4 regions of the Pseudarthrobacter sp. NBSH8 genome follow, and region 1 is predicted to be linked to each of the others. Evidence: riboswitches for the same ligand, from Rfam matches in the RefSeq annotation. Region 1 holds a riboswitch; each other region holds the start of a gene.
The links. A riboswitch is a leader RNA that binds a small molecule or an ion and turns the genes downstream of it on or off. The one in region 1 is predicted to bind thiamine pyrophosphate.
Positions count from the first base shown of each region.

Region 2: another riboswitch for thiamine pyrophosphate. It lies ahead of thiD (bifunctional hydroxymethylpyrimidine kinase/phosphomethylpyrimidine kinase); the one in region 1 lies ahead of FYJ92_RS17600 (ECF transporter S component).
Region 3: another riboswitch for thiamine pyrophosphate. It lies ahead of thiC (phosphomethylpyrimidine synthase ThiC); the one in region 1 lies ahead of FYJ92_RS17600 (ECF transporter S component).
Region 4: another riboswitch for thiamine pyrophosphate. It lies ahead of thiO (glycine oxidase ThiO); the one in region 1 lies ahead of FYJ92_RS17600 (ECF transporter S component).

Region 1 is NZ_CP043178.1:3,794,902-3,799,060, forward strand. It holds gene FYJ92_RS17595 (ABC transporter ATP-binding protein) at 1-1,095, opposite strand, end outside; gene FYJ92_RS17600 (ECF transporter S component) at 1,095-1,745, opposite strand; TPP riboswitch at 1,810-1,951, opposite strand; gene FYJ92_RS17605 (heme-degrading domain-containing protein) at 2,008-2,550, shown strand; gene FYJ92_RS17610 (DUF4235 domain-containing protein) at 2,592-2,855, shown strand; gene mnhG (monovalent cation/H(+) antiporter subunit G) at 2,973-3,395, opposite strand; gene FYJ92_RS17620 (monovalent cation/H+ antiporter complex subunit F) at 3,385-3,663, opposite strand; gene FYJ92_RS17625 (Na+/H+ antiporter subunit E) at 3,660-4,159, opposite strand, start outside.
Region 2 is NZ_CP043178.1:2,382,860-2,387,018, reverse strand. It holds gene FYJ92_RS10935 (Rne/Rng family ribonuclease) at 1-1,989, shown strand, start outside; TPP riboswitch at 2,091-2,188, shown strand; gene thiD (bifunctional hydroxymethylpyrimidine kinase/phosphomethylpyrimidine kinase) at 2,171-3,769, shown strand; gene rplU (50S ribosomal protein L21) at 4,042-4,159, shown strand, end outside.
Region 3 is NZ_CP043178.1:2,468,175-2,472,333, forward strand. It holds gene FYJ92_RS11345 (RNA-binding protein) at 1-216, opposite strand, end outside; gene rpsP (30S ribosomal protein S16) at 218-634, opposite strand; gene FYJ92_RS11355 (hypothetical protein) at 846-1,283, opposite strand; gene FYJ92_RS11360 (VOC family protein) at 1,397-2,272, opposite strand; TPP riboswitch at 2,428-2,535, shown strand; gene thiC (phosphomethylpyrimidine synthase ThiC) at 2,530-4,159, shown strand, end outside.
Region 4 is NZ_CP043178.1:2,835,727-2,839,885, reverse strand. It holds gene FYJ92_RS13010 (RNB domain-containing ribonuclease) at 1-439, opposite strand, end outside; gene thiE (thiamine phosphate synthase) at 504-1,280, opposite strand; TPP riboswitch at 1,308-1,427, shown strand; gene thiO (glycine oxidase ThiO) at 1,420-2,775, shown strand; gene thiS (sulfur carrier protein ThiS) at 2,772-3,008, shown strand; gene FYJ92_RS12990 (thiazole synthase) at 3,013-3,828, shown strand; gene FYJ92_RS12985 (4a-hydroxytetrahydrobiopterin dehydratase) at 3,901-4,159, shown strand, end outside.

The DNA of each region.
Region 1 (4,159 bases):
AAACGTTGACTTGCCGGCGCCGTTGGGACCCGTGACGGTGAGTGCGTGGCCGGAACGGACCTGGGCGGTGATGCCCAGCTGCACCGGCACGGGCGGGATGGTCCGGAAGCCGCGGCGCCGCGGACGCTCGCGGGAGACGGCCAGGTCCTCAGCGGCCAGCAGCAGGTCACCGGAGCCTGTGGACGCGCGGCGGCGGGTTGCCGGAATATACCCCGGCACCCACACGCCCGCGCCGATCAGCATTTCCCGCGCCTCGTCGAGTACCTGGTCCGGCGGCCCGTCCAGCAAGACGGCGGACGTACCGGCCAAACTTCCTGCGGAGCCCGCAGCGGAGCCCGGCTGGAGCACCACAATCCGGTCCACCAGGTCCTTCCAGACGGACACGCGGTGTTCCACCACAACGAGTGTGGCGCCGGTTTTGTCCAGGCAGCGGCCCACTGCGTCCCGGACTTCCAGCACGCCGGCGGGATCCAGGTTCGCGGTGGGCTCGTCCAGCAGGATCAGCCCGGGCCGCATCGCGAGGATCCCGGCCAGCGCCAGTCGCTGCTTCTGTCCGCCGGACAGGGCCGACGTCGGGTGGTCCAGCGGGAGCCCGGCGGCACCTGGCCCGCCGTTGGCGTCCACACCTGTGCCATTGGCGTTCAAACCAGCTCCGCCGCCCCCGGCACTTCGCAGCCCGACGTCGTCGAGCGCTTCATGGACGCGCCGCCAGATCTCGTCCCGCGGAACGGCGAGGTTCTCGGCGCCGAAGGCGACGTCGTCGCCCAGGCGCGACAGAACCACCTGCGTTTCCGGGTCCTGCTGCATCAGCCCCGAGCGGCCGCGCTGCCCGCGGGGAACCACCCCGTCGATCAGCAGCGAACCGGTTTCGTCGGCGTCGTCTCCTTCATCCCCCAGCACCCCTGCGAGCGCGTGCAGCAGCGTTGACTTGCCGGCGCCCGACGGGCCCAGCAGCAGCACCCGCTCGCCGGGAGCGATGTCGAGGTCGAGCCCGTGGACGGCGGGGGCGGAACGGCCGGCATGCCGCCAGCCCCAGCCACGGGCGGACACCGCGGCGGGGCGCACTCCGGAAGCGCCGGCGTCGGAAGCGGTCATCAGTTGAAGACGGGCTCCGAAGCTGCCTTCCGGGACGCGAACGAGCTCAGCACGCCGGTCCTGGCCAGGCCGCGGGTGGCGATCCAGGACAGCGCGCCCGCAATCACCGCGCCGGAGATGGTGCAGAAAACGATGTACGCAAGCTTGTCGCCGGGCTCGTACGCGATGTTCCAGCCCCACGGCAGGAACGAGTCGTTGAGGCCGCAGAACAGGCCCGCCCCGGCACCGGCCAGGAGAGCGGCGATGAGGTTGTACTTCTGGTGCAGGAAGGACTTGAACCGGAAGTTGCCGTACACCAGCAGGAAGAACACCAGTTCGGCGCCTAGGCCCTGGAGGAGTCCGGAGATCAGCACCGTGGCGCCGTACTGCGAGCCCATGATGAGTTCGCCGGTGGCGGCCACAGCTTCGCAGAAGAGCGCCGCGCCGGGTTTGCGGATGATGAGCATGCCCAGCACTGCCGGGATCATCCAGCCGCCGGCGATCAGGCCGGTCAGCGGGGGGTAAACGGCATTCATTGGTGCGGAAACGATGCCGGCGCCCTGGGACCAGGCCCAGAAGATCACGCCACCGGTGATGGCGATGAGCGCCGCCACCACGATGTCCACAACACGCCAGGTATTGCCGGTCTTTTTGATTGCTGCAGTTGTCATTCGGTCCTCCTGAGGATCAGGAGGGGAAAGTGCCCCGGCGTGCGGCGCTGCCGCCGTTTCCGGACACTTCGAGAACTCGACTCCCTTGCGCCGGTACTAACCGGATCAGGTTCGAGGGTCTGCGGCTGTCCGCACTCTCAGCGCCTGCCTGCGGTTCCCTGGCAATGCCAGTGATGTCCGACGGCGGCGCTCCCCTGTCGTAATAAATCTGCCCTGATGGGCGTACTCCAGTTTACACCGCGGGCGGGGTAGATTGTGGGCCATGACTGCCAACAACCCGACTGTGACTGCGTTCAATCCCGATGCGACGGTGCCCCAGCCGGTGGGGCTGCTGGAGGCCCTGATCGCCCGCATCGAGGGCGAGATCAGCGAGCTGCAGTTTCCCCATTTCACCAGGGATGATTCCCTCAATCTGGGGCTGCTGCTGGTGGAGCTCGGCAAATCGCGCCGGCTGCCTATCGCGATCGACATCACGAAGGGTGACCAGGTCCTTTTCCATGTTGCCCTGGACGGCGCCACCCCCGACAACGAGCACTGGATCCGGGCGAAGCAGCGCACCGCCGCCAGGTATGAGATCCCGTCGTTGCTGGTGGGCCTCCGCGGCAGGCTGCACGGCGGCCGGATCGAGGACCACGGCTGGTACGACGAAACCGTCTACGCGGCCCACGGCGGCTGCTTCCCGGTCTACGTCGCCGGCGTGGGCGCCGTAGCCACGGTGACGGTCTCGGGCCTGCCCCAGCAGCAGGACCACGATCTCGTGGTGGAAGCCCTGCGGGAGATTCTGGAGTCCATGCAGCCGGGTTAGGCTAAAGACAGTCCCGGATCCGCTCACAAGGAGTTCAACGAATGAACCTGTTCATCAAGCTGCTCGGCACCGCAATCAGCCTCGGCGCCGGATTCGTCGGCACCAAGATGGTCAATACCGTGTGGGAAAAGTCCACCGGCCGGAAGGCTCCCACCGGCAAGGATGAAGACACCCCCACGAGCCTCCGCTCGGCGCTGACGTTCGCGCTTATTTCGGCCTCGGTCAGCACCATCATTCAGGTGCTGGCCAACCGCGGCACACAGCGGGCCATTACCCGCTTCGCCAAGTCCCAGGACATCGTCTAAGCGCACCACCAACACATGAGTTTTTGTCCAGATAAAGGCCTCCAAACGGCCCTGACGCCGTGTTATCTGGACAAAAACTCACGCGCGGGGCGGGACGTTAGCATCGGCGAGTGAGGCTCAGTCCCGCCGCCCGCCGTCGTACGCTTCATCCCGGGACGAGTCATCCCGGGACGATTGTGCCGCCTTCTGAACCACGGCGTCGAGTTCATCGGAGCTGAGCAGCTCGCGGTGCAGGTGTTTGGTGCGGTACCCGGCGCGGCCCACCATGTGGGCGGAAACCGGCACGGTCAGCAGCTGGAAAATCCAGGCCACGAGCAGCGCGGGCCACACCCACCAGGTGCGCATCTGCAGGCCGATGGCCGCAAGGAGCAGGAACAGCCCCAGCACCTGGGGCTTGGTGGCCGCGTGCATGCGGCTGAGCAGGTCCGGAAAACGGAGCAGTCCGACGGCGGCGGCGAGGGACATGAGGGCACCCACCACCAGGAACACCGCCGACACGGTATCGATGACGTTATCAACCACGCTGGCCTCAGGATTCATTGGCTTGCTCCCGCCGGTCGGCCACAAAGCGCGCAACCGTCACTGCCCCGATGAAGCCGACAATGGACAGCGCCACCAGCAGCATCAGGTTGTTCAGGTGCCGGTTAACGGCCATATCGATGCATAGGGCCGCGCCGAGGATCGCGAGCAGGACGTCGGAGGCCAGCACCCTGTCCAGCAGCGACGGGCCGCGGGAGATCCTAATGATGGCTCCCGCCGCTGCCAGCGAAAGAATGACTGCCGTAACAGCCAGAACGGTCTGCATCATGATGCGGCCTCCTGCCGGATTGCTTCGAGTTCTTCGCGGGAGCCCATGATCCTGATCAGGCCGGCCTCGATCGAGCGGACTTCCCTGCGCAGGTTCTCTACCTCTTCCGGGCTGCTGACGTTGAGCCCGTGGAGGTACAAGGTGGACGTTGACCGGTCCACTTCCACCACCAAGGAGCCTGGGATCAGCGAGATCACGTGCCCGGTGGCGGTGACCATGAGGTCCTGGTGGCTCCGCAACGGCACTGCGACGACGGAGCTGATGACCCGCGGGCCGCGGACAGCCGCCAGGTACATAACCTCAACGCTCGCTGCCGCCACCCTGCCCAGGAAACGCAGGGCAAATGGCACGGCGTGAAGAATGTTGAAGCGGCCGCTGACTTCTACCGGCGGCAGGTAGAACATCCGGGCCACGAGCACGGCCAGCAACGCGCCGAACAGCAGGTTGCCGGGGCTGAAGTCCTGCCACAGGGCGCCCCAGACGATCACCAGCCATA
Region 2 (4,159 bases), 1.4 Mb from region 1:
GCGGCGTTTGTCGACATCGGACGCGGCCGCAACGCCGTCCTCTATGCCGGTGAAGTGAACTGGGAAGCCGTTAACCTCGAAGGCAAGCAGCGCCGGATCGAAAACGCGCTCAAGTCCGGCGACACCGTCCTGGTCCAGGTCACCAAGGATCCCGTGGGCCACAAGGGTGCACGCCTGACCAGCCAGATCTCGCTGCCCGGCCGCTACCTCGTCTACGTGCCCGGCGGCTCCATGACCGGCATCTCCCGCAAACTGCCCGACGTCGAGCGCAACCGCCTCAAGCGCATCCTCAAGGACCGCCTCCCGGAGCACGCCGGGGTCATTGTCCGCACCGCTGCCGAAGGCGCCTCGGAAGAGGAGCTCACGCACGACATCAACAGGCTGCGCGCGCAGTGGGAGGGCATCGAAAGCCAGTCCACGTCGACCAAGATCCTCGCCCCGGAGCTCCTCTACGGCGAACCGGACCTCACCATCAAGGTGGTCCGTGACGTCTTCAACGAGGACTTCTCCAAGCTGATCGTCTCGGGTGAAGAGGCCTGGGACACCATCGAGGCCTACGTCACGTACGTTGCCCCGGACCTCGTGGGCCGCCTGGAAAAGTGGACCAAGGACCAGGACATCTTCGCCGCGTGGCGGATCGACGAGCAGATCCACAAGGCCCTGGAACGTAAGGTCTTCCTGCCTTCGGGCGGCTCGCTGGTCATTGACCGCACCGAAGCCATGACCGTGGTAGACGTCAACACCGGCAAGTTCACCGGCAGCGGTGGCAACCTCGAAGAAACCGTCACCAAGAACAACCTCGAGGCAGCCGAAGAAGTGGTCCGGCAGCTCCGGCTCCGCGACATCGGCGGCATCATCGTCATCGACTTTATCGACATGGTCCTCGAATCCAACCGGGACCTGGTCCTTCGCCGCATGGTGGAGTGCCTGGGCCGCGACCGGACCAAGCACCAGGTTGCAGAAGTGACATCGCTGGGCCTCGTGCAGATGACGCGAAAGCGCATGGGTACCGGACTCCTGGAAGTCTTCGGGGAGCAGTGTGAAACCTGTGCAGGCCGCGGAATTGTCACCCACGACGACCCCGTGGAGCACCGCCGCGCCAATACCGTAGCCGCTGAGCACCACGTGCAGCGGGTGGACAGCCGGCAGGAACCCCGCATCAACGATCAGCGCGCCGACAGCATGCGCACGGACAGTCAGCGCCCGGACAGCCAGCCGGGTGGCCGCACTGACCGGAAGCGCCGCCGCGGACGTGGCGGCCAGCCACTGGAAACGGCACCGGCAGCGCCGGTGCAGATCCACACGGTCCACCCGGAACCCAGTGACGCCGAGCGCCATGCCAAGGCCGAGGCCACGCGGGCCGCGCTTGCGAACATTGCGGCTGCAGCCCACGCTGCGCACGTGCACGACGACGAAGTGGCTCGCGCATCAGCCGCGGCGGGACAATCTCCGGCTGCGCCAGTGCCCGCTGCGCCGGTGCCGGCTGCGCGGCCCGAGATGGACTCCAATGGCCGCCCGGCCGCTGTGCTGACGTTCGGCGGCGAGCAGGTGGTGCTGCCGTTCGTGGCCCACCACGAGGACCAGCCGCACGCACCGGCCCTGACGCTTGACCGCCTCGCGGAGGCCTTCGCCCGCCTTGGCGAGCCGGCCCCTGTAGTGGAAAACGAGCCGTCCGCAGTCCAGGCAGCTGCAAGCCAACCGGGCGAACCTGCCCGTCAGCAGCAGCCGGCAGCGGCGGAGAAGGATTACTCCGACCACACCGAGGAGCCCCGCGCCCGCCGTCCCCGGCGGAACCGGAGCGCCAGCCGTGCCCAGGGCGCAGCCAACGCCACGTCTGTGGAGCATCACGAAGCCGCTCCGGCGGCTGCCGCTGGACACACCCACGCCACCAAGGCCCCGGAGTCCGTCAAGGCTCCGGTGGCTGACAAGCCTGCGGCCACCAACTCGCCTATCATCCTGGGTGTTGGGGTTCCGGCCTCGGAACTCTAACGAAGCAGCAGGGCAAGCCTCTACAACGGCGCCCGGACGTGTCTGTGAATCACAGGCTGCGTCCGGGCGTCCGGCGTTAAGTCCCGAGGGACGCTAGGCTGGTGACTGACACGGGGTGCCGCGCAGAGAGCCGGCTGAGATCCACACCCGTTGAACCTGTCCGGCTAGCACCGGCGAAGGGATGTCTCCTTTGGCTTCAACTTCTGTCCTTCCTCCCGCAACGCCCGCGGCGGTTCTGCCGGATATCTCAGCAAACCAGGGTGAGGTCCGGCCGGCGCCAGGCCGGTCTGGCAGCGTCCAGGTGCTGCGTGACGTCCCGCGGGTGCTTTCCATTGCCGGATCGGACCCGTCAGGCGGCGCGGGCGTCCAGGCCGACCTCAAAAGCATTGCGGCTCTTGGCGGCTACGGCATGGCGGCCATCACTGCACTGACAGTCCAGAACACCCAGGGGGTGCAGGCGGTTCACGTGCCGCCGGCATCCTTCCTGGGCCAGCAGCTGGATGCCATCAGCGACGACATCACCATCGATGCGGTCAAGATCGGCATGCTCGGCGATGCTGCGGTGATTGGCGTGGTCCGGGACTGGCTGGTAAAAGCGCGTCCCGCCGTCGTCGTTCTCGATCCGGTGATGGTGGCCACGAGCGGTGACCGGCTGCTGCAGGAGTCTGCCGAGGCAGCCCTGCGGGAGCTGCTCCCGCTCGCGGACCTGATCACCCCCAACCTGGCCGAATTGGCCATCCTGGTGGGGGAGCCGCAGGCACGGGACTGGCCTGATGCGCTCGGACAGGGGCAGCGGTTGTCCGCCGCGACCGGTGCCACGGTCCTGGTCAAGGGCGGCCATCTCGACGGCGGCGCCTGCCCGGATGCCCTGGTCAACGCCGCCGGGCTGCTCGCCCAGGAGGTAGTGGAAGTGAGCGGCGACAGGATCCCCACCCGCAACAGCCACGGCACCGGCTGCTCGCTGTCGTCGGCCATGGCTACGGCCCGGGCCAGGCTGGGGAACTGGGAATCCGCACTACGGCAAGTGAAGCCTTGGCTGGTCGGCGCACTGCAGGCCGCTGATCAGCTGGAGGTGGGCGGGGGCCACGGTCCCATCAACCACTTTCACCACCTGCAACAAGTTCCGGCAGCCGGCGAATTCGCCCAGACGCTCCAGCGGGCGTCGGCGCCGGATCTTGCGGCCATCTACGGGCTGGATTTCATCCGCGGCCTGGCGGGCGGCACGTTGGCTGAGGAACAGTTCGGCTACTACCTGGCGCAGGACGCCATCTACCTGAATGGCTATTCGCGGGTCCTTGCCCGCGCCAGTGCACTGGCGCCCACGGAAGCCGCTCAGACGTTCTGGGCAAACTCTGCCCGGCAATGCCTTGAGGTCGAATCCGAGCTGCACCGCACGTGGCTGAGCACCAGGACGGTGGACTCCGCACTTGGCCCCGTCACCAAGTCCTATGTGGACCACCTGCTGGCAGCCTCGGCCTCCGGCAGCTACGCGGTCCTCGTCGCTGCGGTGCTGCCGTGCTTCTGGCTGTACGCCGAGGTGGGACAGACCCTCCACGCGGAGTTCTTGGCCGCCGGTGCACCGAAGGCGCATCCCTATGCCGACTGGTTGCGGGCCTACGCTGACGAGGACTTCGCGCAGGCCACCCGGGACGCCATCGCCTTGGCTGATGACGCGGGCCGGAGCGCTTCCGCGGATGAACGTGCGGCGATGCTGGTGGCGTTCAGGCAGTCGTGCCGGTTCGAAGTGGAGTTCTTCGACGCGCCGCGAATTCATTCCTGACAGTCCGGGGCCCGCGTGGCCTGTACGATAGTCAGGCACGGTTTTGGATTGTCAGTGCAGTTCCTGCTTATGGGTCCTATCACAGACAACCGACCGTAACCAGCCTCATTTGCGGCCGAAGGCAAAATTAGCGTATTCTAGATCTTCGGTGCTTACGCCAACACTTGGGTTACGACCCCACGGCGTTGAGGCACAGCGAGAACCCAGCCGATTATGGAATCGGGTTCAGCACGCAAATTTAGTAATAAACGTCGAGAGAAGTGAGTTCCCAAGTGGTGTACGCGATTGTCCGCGCAGGCGGCCGCCAAGAGAAGGTTTCCGTTGGAGACTTCGTTACCCTGAACCGCGTCCCCGGTGGAGCCGGCAGCACTTTTGAGTTGCCCGCACTGC
Region 3 (4,159 bases), 1.3 Mb from region 1:
GTCGACCCTGACCGGTTCGCCGTCTGCCAGTGCTGCCACAACGGTGCGCAATGCCCGTGCGGTGCGGCCCTGGCGGCCGATCACCCGTCCCAGGTCATCCTGATGAACACGAACCTCAAGGGTGTCCCCGCGGCGGTTGTTCTTCGAGCTGACCTTGACATCGTCAGGCGAATCAACGATTCCCCGGACGAGGTGTTCGAGCGCTTCTGCCAGCAATCTACTCAGCCTCGGTGGTCTCTGCTTCGGCCGGGGCCTCGGCTGCGTCAGACTGCTTTGACTTCTTGGTGATGGCTTCCGGGATAATCACGGAACCCTTCTCCGGGGCAACAAAGGCAACCTTCGGAGCTTTGGTCTTCAGGGTGCCTTCCTGGCCCGGGAGGCCCTTGAACTTCTGCCAGTCACCGGTGATCTTGAGGATCGCGGCAACCTGCTCGGACGGCTGTGCGCCGACGCCGAGCCAGTACTGGGCACGGTCCGTGTCAACCTCGATGTATGAGGGCTCTTCGGTGGGGTGGTACTTGCCGATCTCTTCGATGGCACGGCCGTCACGCTTGGAGCGTGCGTCCATAACGACGATGCGGTAGTACGGTGCGCGCATCTTGCCAAAGCGCTTAAGGCGAATCTTTACGGCCACTTTTGTGGTCACTCCTGTTTCAGAAAAGGGGTAAACCGACGTTCTGCACCCGTGGGGCGGGCCATACTTGAGGGTTCAAAGGACAGGATCCAAACGCGGAGAGAGGGGCCACGCAGATCGAGTACCTGTTTATTGTGCCAGATCAGCGTCCGGATTTCGACTTGACACGGACGAATGGAGCAGCGGGGCGGACCGGCACGCCACAGCCAGCCTAGGACGACCAGACGTAGACACCGGTGCGCGCGGCGTCATCGATCGAGTTCGCCAGCTCGGCGACCTTCTGGACATACGTCCGGGCCTCGGCCACGCCGAAGGGCATGTCATCCTGGGCGGCCCACTTTTCAGCGACGTCATCCAGGACATTACCGTCCCCCTCAGTCTCATAACTGAGCAGGTCCGCCAGCGCACGCACCATGGCCGACGGAACCCCGAGGAGCGAATCGCTGGCCACATCAACCATGGCCAGTTCGTAGTCCGCGCCACCGGCGTGCACCGCAGCACCGGCAAGATCGCCAAGCTGTTCGATTTCGAAATCGCTGATTCCGGGAATCCGCAGGCCCTGGCCCGCCGGGGAGCCGCCCGCATCCAGGACGACCGCCCGCTTCAGCGCGGCATCGTGAGTGGAAACAAAAATTTCAGTGAAGCCCATGGGAACAGCCCTCATTCCGTCGACGGTGCGGCCCGGAAGGGCTGCATCAAGTGCCGCCCCGGCCGTTCAGAATCAGCCTAGTACAACGCGCCCCGCACCTTTGGCATCCGCACTCAGCGGACGGCGACACGGATCCTGTTGCGCCACGGATCCTCGAAGCGAAGCTCGGCGCCCGTGTGGTGCGAGGCCACGCCGGCGACCTTCAGGCGGTCGGCGAGCGCACCGACGTCGTCCCCGGAAGTGACCTCGATGAGCACTTCACCCAGGCCCAGGGTGTCCTTGCGGGGACCGGCGCCGCGGCTGTTCCAGACGTTCATGGCCATGTGGTGGTGATACCGGCCGGCCGAGACAAACAGCGCCTGCCCGTGCCAGCCTGCGGTCTTTTCGAAGCCCAGCGTGCCCACGTAGAAATGGTGCGCCGACTGGACGTCACCCACCTGGAGGTGGATGTGGCCCACCCCGGCTTCAGCGGCCTGCTGGCCGGCCACGGATTCCTGGGTCAGGTGCTGCTCAAGGTAGCGCTGCGGTGGCAGTGCCAGGCTGTCCATCACCACATCCTTCCCGTTCCAGGACCAGTTTTCGCGGGGCCTGTCCCAGTACAGTTCGATGCCATTGCCTTCGGGGTCGTTGAAGTAGAAGGCCTCGCTGACGAGGTGGTCGGCGCTGCCCGTGAAGGATCGGGGTTCGTATTGCGCTGCAGAGGCCACCGTGGCAGCCAGTGACGCCTGGTTGTCAAAGAGCAGTGCGGTGTGGAACAGCCCGGCCTCTCCCCTGCCAGGCAGGTTCAGGGAAGGGGCGGCCGCGAGATGGACGAGCGGGCGTTGAAGGCGGCCAAGGTAGACGCCGCCGTCCTCTTCCGCCACAACCTCCAGGCCGAGTGCGCGCTGGTAGTAGTCGGTCATCAGCTTCACGTCGCCCACCTTGAGCATCACGGTGCCCATGGAGAGGTCGGCAGGAAGGAGATCCCGGCTGGTGGCTTCTGCAGTCATTGAACGCTCCCGGTCCGTTGGCCTTCGGGGCCGAAGGCGGCTATACCTTCAATTTACTTGAAGCTTCAATTTAATTCAAGTGGCTGAACGCACAGATTGCAACTCCGGTCCCGTGAGTGCTGTCACCGGGCCGCCCTCTGCCTGTGGTAGCTTCGACTTGACCACACGGGAGCCCTTGCAGGGGCTGAGATCGGGCTGACGCAGCCTGCGACCGTTGAACCTGTCCGGGTAATGCCGGCGAAGGAAGTGAGTATTCATTGAATACACAAGAAACACAGCTGATCCCTGCCCACATTGAAGCCGACCAGGATCAAACGCTCCAGCCTGACACTCAGTCACTGAAGTCCCACTCGCTGGCGTTCATCACTGATGACGCCACCGGGATCCGGGTTCCCGTGACCGAGATCGCGCTGGAACCGTCGCCGAACGGCGCAGCGAACGGGCCTTTTCGGACCTACCGCACGGCCGGGCCGGGCAGCGATCCGGTGGTGGGCCTCAACCCGTTCCGCTCGGAGTGGATCGCCGCCCGCGGCGACACCGAGCCCTACAGCGGACGGGAACGGAACCTGCTCGACGACGGTAAGTCGGCCGTGCGGCGCGGCGCAGCCTCTGCGGAGTGGAAGGGGGCACGGCCGGTGCCCCGCCGCGCCGTCGACGGCCGGACCGTCACGCAGATGCACTACGCACGGCAGGGTGTGGTGACCACCGAGATGCAGTTCGTTGCCCTCCGCGAGAACTGTGACGTGGAACTGGTCCGCAGCGAAGTCGCTGCCGGCCGCGCCATCATCCCCAACAACATCAACCACCCGGAATCCGAACCGATGATTATCGGCAAGGCATTCCTGGTCAAGATCAACGCCAATATCGGCAACTCCGCGGTGACCAGCTCCATCGCCGAGGAAGTGGACAAACTCCAATGGGCCACCCAGTGGGGCGCCGACACGGTGATGGACCTTTCCACCGGAGATGACATCCACACCACGCGGGAATGGCTCATCCGCAACTCCCCCGTGCCCATTGGCACGGTGCCGATCTACCAGGCCCTGGAGAAGGTCAATGGCGAGGCCAACGCACTGACGTGGGAAATCTTCCGGGACACCGTCATTGAGCAGTGCGAGCAGGGCGTGGACTACATGACCATCCACGCCGGTGTGCTGCTGCGTTACGTGCCGCTGACGGCCAACCGCGTCACCGGCATCGTCTCCCGGGGCGGTGCGATCATGGCGGGCTGGTGCCTGGCCCACCACCAGGAAAACTTCCTTTACACGCACTTCGACGAGCTGTGCGAGATCTTCGCCAAGTACGACGTCGCGTTCTCCCTGGGCGACGGACTGCGCCCGGGAGCCACTGCGGACGCCAACGACGCCGCCCAGTTCGCGGAGCTGGACACGCTCGCGGAGCTTACGCAGCGGGCGTGGGAATTCGATGTGCAGGTCATGGTGGAGGGTCCTGGGCACGTCCCGTTCCACCTGGTGCGGGAGAACGTGGAACGCCAGCAGGAACTCTGCAAGGGCGCCCCGTTCTACACACTGGGGCCCCTGGTCACGGACATTGCCCCGGGCTATGACCACATCACGTCCGCCATCGGCGCCACCGAAATCGCCCGGTACGGCACAGCCATGCTTTGTTACGTCACGCCCAAGGAGCACCTTGGCCTGCCGAACAAGGACGACGTGAAGACCGGGGTGATCACCTACAAGATCGCCGCCCACGCAGCCGACCTTGCCAAGGGCCACCCCGGCGCCCATGAACGGGACGACGCCCTGTCAAAGGCCCGGTTCGAGTTCCGCTGGCGCGACCAGTTCGCGCTGTCCCTTGACCCGGTTACAGCCGAGGCCTTCCATGACGAGACGTTGCCGGCCGAACCGGCGAAAACGGCGCACTTCT
Region 4 (4,159 bases), 960 kb from region 1:
ACACGTAGGCGGAACAAAGCTGCCCGGCCAGGAGGCTGCCGGCTCCTTCGCTGATGACCTCCGGGTGCAGCGGGATCCGGCCGTCCGGGGCGTAGAACGTTTGGCCGCGGCGCCGGGTCTCTGCATCCAGCATGCCGCCGGGGCGGACAAAGGACGGCACGTCAGCGATGGCATAAAGCACGCGGTAGCCATCGTCCGCGCGCTCGATGAATAGCGCCTGGTCCAGGTCAGTGGAGGACGCCGGATCGATGGTGAGGAAGTCCACGTCTGTCAGGTCAGCGCCTGGCAACTCGTGTGCGGCCACTGCCGCTTCCGCGTCCCGGACCGCCTCCGCCGGGTAGGGTCCGGGCAGTTCCAGCTCGGTCCGCAGGGCGCTCAGTGCCGCCGCGAGCTCGTTGGTCTGCTCGTGGACGTTGGGGGCCAACCGATGATGTGACACGAAAATCAGGTTAGCCCGATTTTCATGGATCGTGCACGCCCACGGTCCGCCACGCGTGGGATTGTCAGGATGCGCCTGCGTTCAGGGCCGCCACGAGTGCTGCGGCAGCCGCTGCGGGATCGGGGGCCTCGGTGATGGCGCGCACCACCACAATCCTGCCGGCACCGGCCTCCACCACCTGCTCCACGTTGCCAAGATCGATGCCTCCGATGGCAAACCAGGGCAGCGTGGCCTGGGCGCCACCGGCAGCGCGGACTGCTTCGGCAGCGTACCGCACCAGCTCAAGGCCGACGGCGGCCCGGCCGGGCTTGGTGGGAGTGGCCCAGACCGGTCCGACGCAGAAGTAGTCCAGGCCGCGTTCGGACGTCAGCCCGCCGGACAGCCGGATGGCGCCTTCGATCTGTTCGGCGGTGTGCGTGGACAGCCCGATCGCTGTGGGTGCCCCAAGCAGGGCGCGGGCGGAAGCGACCGGCAGGTCTTTTTGCCCGATGTGGAAGACGGGGGCGCCGGACAGCATAGCGACATCGGCGCGGTCATTGACGGCCCATAGCTTTCCGTGGCGTTCGGCCGCGGCCTGAAGCACGGCCAGCAGCTCCAGCTCCTCCGCCGCCTCGATCGCCTTGTCGCGGAGCTGGATGATGTCGACGCCGCCGGCAAAAGCCGCGTCCACAAACTCGCCAAAGTCGCCCCGGTCACGGCGTGAGTCTGTGCATAGGTACAGCCGGGCGCTGTGCGGGAGGCCCGGGCCTGTGCCGCCGGTGGGGTCTGTTGCGATCAAGGATTCGGGGGTGGAAGAGCTGGCGGAGGGCGTGCCTGCAGCGGCGAAGGATTGCGCGTTCATGGAAACCAGCCTAATTCCCCTAAACTGGGCGAGTACTGCGGGAGCCCGTTGCAGCCGTCACAAAGCGGCCGGGCTGAGAGGGCGTCAGAGCCGACCGCTTGACCTGATCCGGCTAGTACCGGCGTAGGGAAGGAACCATATGCCCCCCGCAATAAGCAGCCCGCCTGAGACTGCATCAGCCCGACCGGACTCCGTGCTGCACGCCGACGTGGCGGTCATCGGCGGTGGAGTCATCGGCCACGCCATAGCCTGGGAGGCCCGGCGATCCGGCCGTTCCGTTGTGCTGATCGATGACGCGCCCGGGAGAGGCGCCACCTGGGCAGCCGCCGGCATGCTGGCCCCTGTAAGCGAACTCCACTATCAGGAGGAAGACCTCCTGGCGCTGATGCTTACATCCTCCGGCCTGTGGCCCGCCTTCGCGGCAGACCTTGCTCTGGCAGGGGCTGGCGAGACCGGATACCTGACGACGCCGACCCTCGCCATCGGCGCGGACGCCGCGGACCGCAGGGCGCTGATGGACCTCCGGGCCGTGCAGCAGGCCAGCGGCCTGGTGGTGGAACCCCTGACTGTCCGTGAGGCCAGATCCAGGGAATCCCTGCTCAGCCCGGCCATCTCCTGTGCCCTGGACATCCCCGCAGACCACCAGGTGGATCCACGGAGGCTGGTGGCGTGCCTCCAGGAAGTCCTGGCCCTCCATGAACCGGGAACAGAAACCGCCGTGGCAGGTGCCCGCGGGGGATTCGCCGTTGACCAGCGGGCCGCTGCCGTTCTTTGGGAGGACGGCCGCGTCAGCGGCGTGGCGCTCGCCGACGGCGGAATAGTCCAGGCCGGCGAGACTATCGTGGCCAACGGATTGCAGGCGGCCTCGCTGGAAGGCCTGCCGGTTGGGCTGTACCTGCCCCTGCGGCCCGTCTACGGTGACATCCTTCGACTTGCTGTGCCGCAGCACCTGCGCCCGCTCCTCACCTCGACAGTCCGCGGAATAGTCCATGGCGTGCCGGTCTACATCGTTCCCAGAGGGAACGGCACGGTGGTGATCGGGGCAACGCAACGGGAGGACGCGCTCGCCGGGACAGGCGATGGTGCTGTCTCGGCCGGCGGCGTCTACCAGTTGCTGCGTGACGCCCAGGTCCTGGTGCCTGCCGTCTCGGAGCTTGAACTCCTCGAATGTACTGCGCGGGCAAGGCCGGCGACCCCTGACAACGCGCCGCTCCTGGGCCGCGTACCGGTTTCCGCACCAGGAACGGGAAACCAGGAGAGCCTGGGGAACATTGCCGGGCTGATTGTTGCCACCGGGTTCTTCCGTCACGGAGTGCTCCTTGCTCCGGCGGCGGCAGCGATCTGCCGGGACTTGCTCGACGGCCGGACGGATCCTCGTTGGGGAGTGCTCAACCCGGCCCGCTTTTCAAGCCAGCACCGCATAGCCGGCACACAGTCCCCACCCAAGGACATCAGCATCATGAAGGACCTCGACCCTCAGAAGGAATCAGCATGAACATCACCCTCAACGGCTCGCGCCATTCCGTCGCGGACGACGCCTCCATCACCACCCTCATCAGCCAGATCACAGGCCGCCCCCTCGCAGCCAACGGCCAGGCGACAGACGGGCAGAAACTCGGCGTCGCCGTCGCCCACAACTCCGAAGTAGTACCCCGCAGCCAGTGGTTCGTTACGGCGCTCGCCGAAGGTGACGACGTCGAACTGGTCACAGCAGTCCAGGGAGGCTGACACCATGACAGTAACCAGCAACATCAGCACACAGAACCTGCCCGAAGCCGCTGACAGGCTGGTGATCGACGGCGTCGAGCTCGGCTCCCGCCTCATCATGGGCACTGGGGGGGCCCCGAGCCTCGACGGGCTGGGAGCTGCCCTGCTGGCGTCCGGAACCGAACTGACCACGGTGGCCATGAGGCGCTATTCGCCGGCCGAGTCGGGGTCCCTTTTCCAGCTCCTGGTGGACCACGGGATCCGGATCCTGCCCAACACTGCAGGCTGCTTCACGGCCCGGGACGCGGTTATGACGGCGGAACTTGCGCGCGAAGCGCTGGAAACGGACTGGCTCAAGCTGGAAGTCATCGCCGACGAACAGACCCTGCTGCCGGACGCTGTGGAGCTCGTGGATGCTACCGAACAGCTGGTAAACCGGGGCTTCAAGGTGTTCGCCTACACCAACGATGACCCGGTCCTGGCGCTGCGGCTGGAAAACCTGGGTGCCACCGCGGTTATGCCGCTCGGAGCGCCCATCGGTACCGGCCTGGGAATCCTGAATCCACACAACATCGAACTGATCGTCTCGCGCGCCTCGGTGCCCGTGGTGCTGGACGCCGGCATCGGCACGGCATCCGACGCCGCACTGGCCATGGAGCTTGGCTGTGATGCCGTGCTGCTGGCCACCGCGGTCACGCGTGCGCAGAACCCGGCACTCATGGGGGAGGCCTTCAAACACGCCGTCATCGCCGGTAGGCTGGCGAAAGCGGCCGGCAGGATTCCGCGCCGCGAGCACGCTTTGGCGTCATCGGCCATGGAAGGCCGGGCAGAGTTTCTCTAGGCCTTCTCCTCCAGACCGGGCGCCCTCGGCCAAAAGCCGGGCGAGCTCACCGGACGAGCCAAGGAGGCCGCCATGGCCGGCAAGCAAGACACACTCACGCCTGAGCGCATCGAGGCCGTCCTCGCCGCGCTGCCCGACTGGCAGTACCGGCTCGGCGGGCTCGTTGCTGTCTATAAGACGCCGACGGCGGCCGCCGCACTCGAGCTGATTGCCGCCGTCGGACGCCTGGCCGAAGAACAGAACCACCATCCGGACCTTGACTGGCGCTACAACAGGGTGCATCTCCGTTATACGTCCCACGACGCCGGCGGCAAGGCCACTGAGCGGGATG